Regions from separate parts of the Amycolatopsis sp. NPDC048633 genome, predicted to be linked through region 1. Evidence: riboswitches for the same ligand, from Rfam matches in the RefSeq annotation. Region 1 holds a riboswitch; the other holds the start of a gene.
The links. Region 1 has a riboswitch for glycine ahead of gcvP (aminomethyl-transferring glycine dehydrogenase). Riboswitches for the same ligand answer to the same signal wherever they lie in the genome.
Positions count from the first base shown of each region.

Region 2: linked by a shared signal. The riboswitch ahead of gcvP (aminomethyl-transferring glycine dehydrogenase) and the one ahead of gcvP (aminomethyl-transferring glycine dehydrogenase) in region 1 are both predicted to bind glycine.

Region 1 is NZ_JBEZHS010000039.1:14,838-19,045, forward strand. Features, by position in the region: gene gcvP (aminomethyl-transferring glycine dehydrogenase) at 1-1,603, opposite strand, end outside; glycine riboswitch at 1,749-1,842, opposite strand; gene AB0C38_RS41835 (helix-turn-helix transcriptional regulator) at 1,921-3,231, opposite strand; gene AB0C38_RS41840 (hypothetical protein) at 3,304-3,513, shown strand; gene AB0C38_RS41845 (3-oxoacyl-ACP reductase) at 3,510-4,208, opposite strand, start outside.
Region 2 is NZ_JBEZHS010000047.1:18,571-22,778, reverse strand. Features, by position in the region: gene gcvP (aminomethyl-transferring glycine dehydrogenase) at 1-2,333, opposite strand, end outside; glycine riboswitch at 2,642-2,741, opposite strand; gene AB0C38_RS44835 (MerR family transcriptional regulator) at 2,784-3,362, opposite strand; gene AB0C38_RS44830 (TetR/AcrR family transcriptional regulator) at 3,641-4,208, shown strand, end outside.

The DNA of each region.
Region 1 (4,208 bases):
GCTGCCCCACGAGCGTGTGGTAGCCCTCGGCGTCTTCCGCCGGGGCGAACGGGTGGATGCCGGCGAACTCGCGCCAGCTGATCGGCTCCATCTCGGTGGTGGCGTTGAGCTTCATCGTGCAGGAGCCGAGCGGGATCATGCCGCGGTCGAGCGCGTAGTCCTGGTCGGACAAGCGGCGCAGGTAGCGCAGCATCGCCGTCTCGGAGCGGTGGGTGCCGAAGACCTCGTGGCCCATGAAGCCGCTCTCGCGGGCCAGGCCGTTCGGCAGCGCGACGCCGTCTTGGACGTCGGCCTCGACTCCGAAGGCCTTCAGAACCTTCGCGGTGATAGCGGGCGTGCTGATCTCGTCGAAGGCGACACGCACGTGGTCGGCGTCGACGTGACCGAGGTTGATGCCGGCCTCGCGGGCAGCCGCGTGGACCTCGGCGGCCTGACCCGGGACGCGCGCGACGACGGTGTCGAAGAAGGACTCGTGCACGACCTCGACGCCGGTCTTCCGGAGAGCGTCCGCGAAGCCCGCGGCCAGGCCGTGGACACGCTGGGCGATCCGCTTGAGGCCGTCCGGACCGTGGTAGACCGCGTACATCGCGGCCAGCACGGCGGGCAGGACCTGCGCGGTGCAGATGTTGGACGTCGCCTTCTCGCGGCGGATGTGCTGCTCACGCGTCTGCAGCGCCAGCCGATAGGCGGAGTTGCCGTCGGCGTCGACCGAGACACCGACCAGGCGCCCCGGCAGCGAGCGCTCGAGTCCGGCGCGGACCGACATGAACCCGGCGTGCGGGCCGCCGTAACCGAGCGGGACGCCGAAGCGCTGCGTCGACCCGGCGGCGACGTCGGCGCCGAACTCGCCCGGCGCGGTGATCAGGGTGAGGGCGAGCAGGTCGGCGGCGACGGTGAACAGCGCGCCCGCGGCCTTCGCCGACTCGGAAATCGCGTGGTAGAAGCCGCGGCCGCGCAGCACGCCGGACGCGCCGGGGTACTGGACGACCACGCCGAAGAAGTCGTCCGGCAGGCCGGTGAGCAGGTCGCGGACCTCGACCTCGATGCCCAGCGCCTCGACGCGGGTCCGCACGACGGCGATGGTCTGCGGCAGGCACTCGGCGTCGAGCACGACCTTGTTCGACTTGGACTTGGACGCGCGGCGCATCAGCGTGACGGCTTCGGCGACGGCGGTCGACTCGTCCAGCAGGGACGCGTTCGCGGTGGCCAGGCCGGTGAGATCGGAAACCATGGTCTGGAAGTTGAGCAGCGCTTCGAGCCGGCCCTGGGAGATCTCCGGCTGGTAGGGCGTGTACGCGGTGTACCAAGCCGGGTTCTCGAGGACGTTGCGGCGGATCACGCCGGGGGTGACGGTGTCGGAGTAGCCGAGGCCGATCATCTGCGTCATCGGGCGGTTGTGCGCGGCGAGGGCGCGCAGCTCCGCGGTGGCGTCCTCTTCGGACGCGGCGGGCGGGAGCCGCAGGTCACGGGTGGCGCGGATGGCGGTCGGCACGGCCGCGCCGACGAGGGCGTCCAGGCTTCCGTAGCCGCACTCGGCCAGCATCTTCGCGCGTTCGGCCTCGGACGGGCCGATGTGGCGGGCGTCGAACTGCGTAGAAGTGATGGGAGCTCCTCGGGCCGGGCACACGGGTGCGCTGGGAACTCCCCCTCTGTCATGGCACCTGAGAGTTTCACCGTGCTGCTCGAGTAGACACAGCACGGCTTTCACCTTGGGTGAGGCGCGGGTGCGCCTGCTTTCCAGAGTGGCCTCGCGCGAAGCGGTAGCAGGTACCTGAGAGATTCCGGGGAGTTTGCTCCTTCGGTGCCCCACCGACTTCGTGAGGGCTCTCCCGCCTCGGCTCAACGGCCCGATCTGCAGTTGTGGCGGCTACGGTACCTGCCGCCTCCGAGGTCCGTCTACTTCACCGGGCCAACGCCACATCACTCTTCGAGTCCGCCTCGATCGGCGACCCGCCGCACGACCCGGCCGGCCAGTGCCGGCGGCCGCCGGACCCGGCCCGAGGGCAGGACCAGGCGTTTCAGCGGCCCGCCCAGGGGCACCGGCGGGTGGCCGGCCCCCAGCAGCACCTGCTCGACGATCTGCTCGGCGAGCCACGCCACCGAGTCGTTGAGCCGGTCCAGCGACGGATCGTCGCCGTCGAAGACGTCCTCGTCGTCGAGCGTGACCTCGAAGTACGCGCAGCCCGGTGGTACCCCGGACGACACCGCCTGCTCGATCGCGCGTGCCCCGGCCAAGGGGTCCGCGAACCCGGCTTCGAGCAGCGGCTCGCGGTAAATACGCGCTGCCCGCTCGCGCATGCGGGGGCCGTAGCGGACGACGACCGGGAGCCGTCCGGTCAGGTCGGGCACGGCCAGGCCGTGCAGCAGCATGATCGGCGGCACCGTGTGCACCAGCCGCGGCGCGGGCTCGGCCAGCTCGCGGGCGGTGATCCGGACGCGGTCGGCCATCGCGTCCGGGAGGCCGAAGTAGCGGAAGTCGACGTTGCCGAACCCGAGGCCGTCGGCGACCAGCGACGCCAGCAGCTCGCCGTACCCCCAGATCGGCGACAGCACCACGACCGGCGGCGCGGCGACGACCGGCGACGGCACGGGCGGGCGCGTCGCCTCCTGCTCGGGCACCTGGATCACCAGCCGCGGCGGCTCGTGCCAGTCGTGCACCTCGGCGACCCGCCAGTAGAGCCCGAGCGGCCGCCACAGCTCGCCGAGGACGTCGTGCTCGAGGATCCGGCGCACCTCGGCGTCGTCGTGGGGGAAGTCCCGGGGCGCCACGACGCCGACGTAGTGGTGGTAGGTCACGCGGACCTCGTCACCGCGGGTCGCGGAGCGGATCCGCATCTCCCAGTCGGTCGGCGACGCGGCGATGAGGTTGGCCACCTGCGTGCCGGGCGAGGAGTAGACGAGCGCCGTGGCCTGCCGGAGGAACTGCCCGGCCTGGTCGATGCCCTCGCGCAGCGCCTTCGCGGCCTGCGCGACGTGCACCGGGCTCGCGAGGCTTTCGGGCAGCACGCCGGCGACGCGCAGCAGCTCGGCCTCGCCGAGCCCGGTGACCTCGGCGAGCTCGGCCCAGTGGTCGAAGACGGTCACCTTCGGCGCGTGCCGGTGCTCGATCCAGCTGCGCAGCGTCGACGTCGGGACCCCGATGCGGCGCGCGGCCTCGTCCAGGGAAAGCCCCCGCGCCCGGATGCCGGTCCGGACCGCTTCCGCCCACTCGTCGGCGCGCCAGTGCGTCACCTCACAAAGCTAACGAAACCCGCTAGCTTTGCGCAGGGACAAATCGCCCAGGCCGGCCCGACGCTGGTGACCATGACCACCACCGTGATCGCCCTCATCCTGATCGTCGGCACGCTGACCTTCGCCGCCGGCGCCTTCCTCGCCGCCGAGGTGGCCACCCGCATCCTGCGGCGGCGCGAACGTCAGCTCTCCGAAGAGCGCAAGACCCTCAACGCGGCCTGGAAGTACCTGCGGGAGGTGTACGGCGTGCGGAAACCCGGGGAGAAGAAGACGCGCCGTTAGAGCGGGGTGACGTACGCGCCGGAGATGCCGCCGTCGACCAGGAACTGCGAGGCCGTGATGAAGCTGGCGTCGTCGCTGGCCAGGAAGGCCACCGCCGCCGCGATCTCCTCGGGCTCGGCGAACCGGCCGACCGGTACGTGCACCAGCCGCCGCGCCGCGCGTTCCGGGTCCTTCGCGAACAGCTCCTTGAGCAGCGGCGTGTTCACCGGCCCCGGGCACAGCGCGTTGACCCGGATGTTCTCCCGCGCGAACTGGATGCCCAGCTCGCGGCTCATCGCGAGCACACCGCCCTTGGACGCGGTGTAGGAGATCTGCGACGTCGCCGCGCCCATCACCGCGACGAACGACGCCGTGTTGATGATCGAGCCCTTGCCCTGGCGCTGCATGTGCGGCAGGACGGCCTTGCAGCAGTGGAACACCGACGTCAGGTTGACGCGCTGCACGCGGTCCCATGCTTCGATGCCGGTGGTGAGGATGGAGTCGTCCTCCGGCGGCGAGATGCCGGCGTTGTTGAACGCGACGTCGACCGAGCCGAACTGCTCGACCGTGCTGTGGAACAGGTTCTCGACCTGCTCGGCGTCGGTGACGTCGGTCTGGATGAACGCGCCGCCGACCTCGTCCGCGGCCGCCTTGCCGACGGCCGGCGTCAGGTCCGCGATGACGACCTTCGCGCCTTCGCTCGCCAGCCGGCGGGC
Region 2 (4,208 bases), on a different contig from region 1:
CCGGCCGCACCCATCATCCGGACGTACGCCCACGAGATCGGCAGGATCGACGCGCTGCCCCACGGCGCCGCGCTGACCGGCCCGACCCCGGTCTCCGGACCGGCCGCCGGCTGCAGCGGGTGGTTCGGCAGGAACGGCGCCAGGTGCGCGCGGACCCCGATCGGCCCGATCCCGGGTCCGCCGCCGCCGTGCGGGATGCAGAAGGTCTTGTGCAGGTTGAGGTGCGAGACGTCGGCGCCGAACCGGCCGTACTGGGCGACGCCGATGAGCGCGTTCAGGTTGGCGCCGTCGACGTACACCTGCCCGCCCGCGTCGTGCACCAGCGCGCACACCTCGCCGACGGTGTCTTCGTAGACCCCGTGCGTCGACGGGTAGGTGATCATGATCGCGGCCAGGTCCGCCCGATGGCCGTCCACAGTGGACCGCAGGTGCGCGAGGTCGATGTTGCCGGCGTCGTCGCAGCGGACCACGACCACCCGCATGCCGGCCATCACGGCGCTCGCCGCGTTCGTGCCGTGGGCGCTCGCCGGGATGAGGCAGACGTCGCGCTCGCCCTCGCCGCGTGAACGGTGGTAGGCGCGGATGGCCAGCAGCCCGGCGAACTCGCCCTGGCTGCCCGCGTTGGGCTGCAGGGAAACCGTGTCGTAGCCGGTGATCCGGGCGAGCCAGGCGCCGAGGTCGGCGACCACCTCCAGGAGACCGGCGGCGTCGTCGGCGGGCGCGAACGGGTGCAGCCCGGCGAACTCCGGCCAGGTGACCGGCTCCATCTCGGCGGTGGCGTTGAGCTTCATGGTGCACGAGCCGAGCGGGATCATGCTGCGGTCGAGCGCGACGTCCTGGTCGGCCAGCTGCCGCAGGTACCGCAGCAGCGCGGTTTCCGAGCGGTGGGCGTGGAACACCGGGTGCGCGAGGAAACCGCTGGTGCGCCGCAGCGGCGCCGGGAGCGCGTCCGCGGTGTCCGCGTCGAGGCCGTCCACATCGGACACCGAGACGCCGAACGCCTTCCACACGCAGGAAAGCCGTTCGCGGGTGGTCGTCTCGTCGCAGGCGACGCCGACGTGGTCGTCGTCGACGAGCCGCAGGTTCACGCCGAGGTCGCGGGCCGCCGCGACGACCGCGCCCGCCCGGCCGGGCACCGCCGCGGTGATCGTGTCGAAGAACTCGCCGTGCACGACCTCGACCCCGCCCTCGCAGAGGCCGGCCGCGAGCACGGTCGCCATCCGGTGGGCGCGCAGCGCGATCCCGCGCAGTCCCTCGGGCCCGTGGTACACCGCGTACATCGACGCCATCACCGCCAGCAGGACCTGCGCGGTGCAGATGTTCGACGTCGCCTTCTCGCGGCGGATGTGCTGCTCCCGGGTCTGCAGGGCGAGCCGGTACGCGGGTGCGCCGTCGGCGTCCTTCGAGACGCCGACCAGCCGGCCCGGCAGCTGCCGCTCCAGGCCCTTCCGGACCGCGAGGTAGGCCGCGTGCGGGCCACCGAAGCCGAGCGGGACGCCGAACCGCTGCGTCGACCCGACGGCGACGTCGGCGCCGAGCTCCCCCGGCGGCCGCAGCAGGGTCAGGGCCAGCGGATCGGCCGCGACGATCACCGCCGCGCCGTGCTTCTTCGCGTCGGCGATCGTCAGGTCAAGCTCCCACACCGCACCCGACGCGCCCGGGTAGGACAGCAGGATCCCGAAGAAGTCACCGCCGAGCCCGAGCCCGGTCAGCCCTTGGGACAGGTCTTCGACGACCAGCTCGATGCCGAGGGGCTCGGCCCGGGTCCGGAGCACGGCGAGGGTCTGCGGCAGGGTGTCCCGGTCGACGACGAACCGGTTCGACGCGGACTTCCCGGCCCGGCGCACGAGGGTCATCGCCTCGGCGGCCGCGGTGGCCTCGTCGAGCATCGACGCGTTCGCGACCGGCAGCCCGGTCAGGTCGGCGACCACGGTCTGGAAGTTGAGCAGCGCCTCGAGCCGTCCTTGCGAGATCTCGGGCTGGTAGGGCGTGTAGGCGGTGTACCAGGCGGGGTTCTCGAGCACGTTGCGCCGGATCACGGGCGGGGTGACGGTGTCGTGGTAGCCGAGCCCGATCATCTGGGCCATGGGCCGGTTGCGCTCGGCGAGCGCCCGGAGTTCGGCGAGCGCTTGGGCCTCGGTGGCCGGGGGCGGCAGTTCGAGCGGGCCGGCGGAGGCGCGCAGCGACTCGGGAACGGCACGTTCGGAGAGCTCGTCGAGAGAAGCGACGCCGATGACGTCGAGGATGCGGCGAAGTTCGTCCGGCCCGGGCCCGATGTGCCGCTCGACGAAAGGGATCCCTTGCTCGAGAGAGGCGAGTGACAAGTCCACGATGGCCTCCTCCGAACGGCGGTGTTTCCACCCAGCTAACCGGACCGAAGAACGGAAGGCGACCACGGCCGGGGTCCGGGGGCGGAGCCCGCCGGGCGGGGTGTGGGGGTTGCACCCCCACAAGACACTCCGGAGGGTTCAGGCGAGCGCTCTCCGCGAGCACAGCTCACCCAAACCCGGAGGCCGTACCCTCCCCACTCTGTCCGTACCCGCGAAACGGGCGCCTGAGAGTTTCGCCCGAGGTTGAGCCGGGCTTGCACCGTCGGCGGGGCCATCAGGTTGTGTCCTGACGACCCGCTTTCCAGAGGCGTCTCGTCCGCGCGGTCCAGGGTGCCTGAGAGGTTCCGGGGAGGACTTGCTCCTTCGGCGCCGGACTCGAGGTTGTGGTCCGGACTCTCCCGCGCGGATTCGTCGACCGCAGGGGGGACCTTACTCGCCTCCCCGCAGCGATGATCACCCGGTCTTGCGGGCGTTGCGGCGCTGGGTCAGCTCGTCCGGCCCGTGCTGCTCGACGATCCCGCCGTCGGCGCGTTCGGCCTGGAACTCGTGGATGGTGCCGCTGATCTCCTGCATGGCTCCGCTGACGGCGATGCCGAAGACGCCCTGGCCGCCCTGGAGCAGGTCGACGATCTCCTCCGGCGAGGTGCACTCGTAGACGGTGGTGCCGTCGGAGAACAGCGTCACGCGCGCGAGGTCGCGGACGCCGCGGAGGCGGAGGTGGTCGACCGCGACCCGGATGTTCTGCAGGGAGACCCCGGTGTCCAGCAGCCGCTTGACGACCTTGAGGACCAGGATGTCCTTGAACGAGTACAGCCGCTGCGAGCCGGAGCCGTGTGCCGTGCGGATGCTGGGTGCGACCAGCTTCGTCCGGGCCCAGTAGTCGAGCTGGCGGTAGGTGATCCCCGCGATCTGGCACGCGGCGGGGCCGCGGTAGCCCACCAGCTCGTCGGGCAGTGAGTCGTCGGGGAACAGTTCACCCTGCTCACCAGCCGCGACCTGAACAGGCTGCTTCTCGGAACCAGCCTCGACCACGCAAGCCTCCCTTCGCCCGACCGGACGGCCGGCGAATGACAGCCGGACGGTCCCAGGAGCGGGACCCGCCGGAGATCAACCACCACGACCCGGCCCCAGACCGTGAATCACATCGTGGCGATTTACCTCCTTCGACGGTAAGCGCCAGGAGAACACCGGTCAACGCGACGCGCGGCAAGCCTCAACGGTCGGATGAGCCTTTGAGCCGTTCGCCGTACCCCGGAGGCAGTGGTTCAAACCTCTTGCGCTCTTTTACTCACTCGTGTAATTTTTTACTCATGCAAGTAAACACCGATCTCATGGCCGAGATGGGCCTCAGCGTGACCGAGGCGGCGCGGCGCGCGCAGATCATCGGCGCGACCATCGGCGTCATCGCCGACCTCGGCTACCGGAAAGCCACGTTCGCCAAGATCAAGGAACGCGCCGGGCTCAGCAGCACCCGGATGATCTCGTACCACTTCACCAACAAGGCCGGCCTGATGCAGGCCGTGCTCAGCACGGTGGTCGAGACGAAGAACGAGTTCCTGAAGGAGCGCACCGGCGGCGGGGTCGACCCCGCCGACCGGCCCGGCTACCTGCGGGCGCACATCGAGACGTCGATCGCGTTCCTGCGCTCGTACCCCGAGTGCGTCCGGGTGCTGACGGAGATGGCCGCCAACGCCGACGACGCCGAGGGCTGGATGATGACGAAGATCCTGGTCGACGACATGCGCGTGCACGGCCTGGCCCGCCAGCTCAAGCAGGGCCAGGCGGAAGGACTGTTCGGCGGCTTCACGCCGGAGGTGATGGCGATGTCCGTCGCGCAGGCGATCGACGGGGTCGCCGCGGCCTACGCGGCGGACCCGT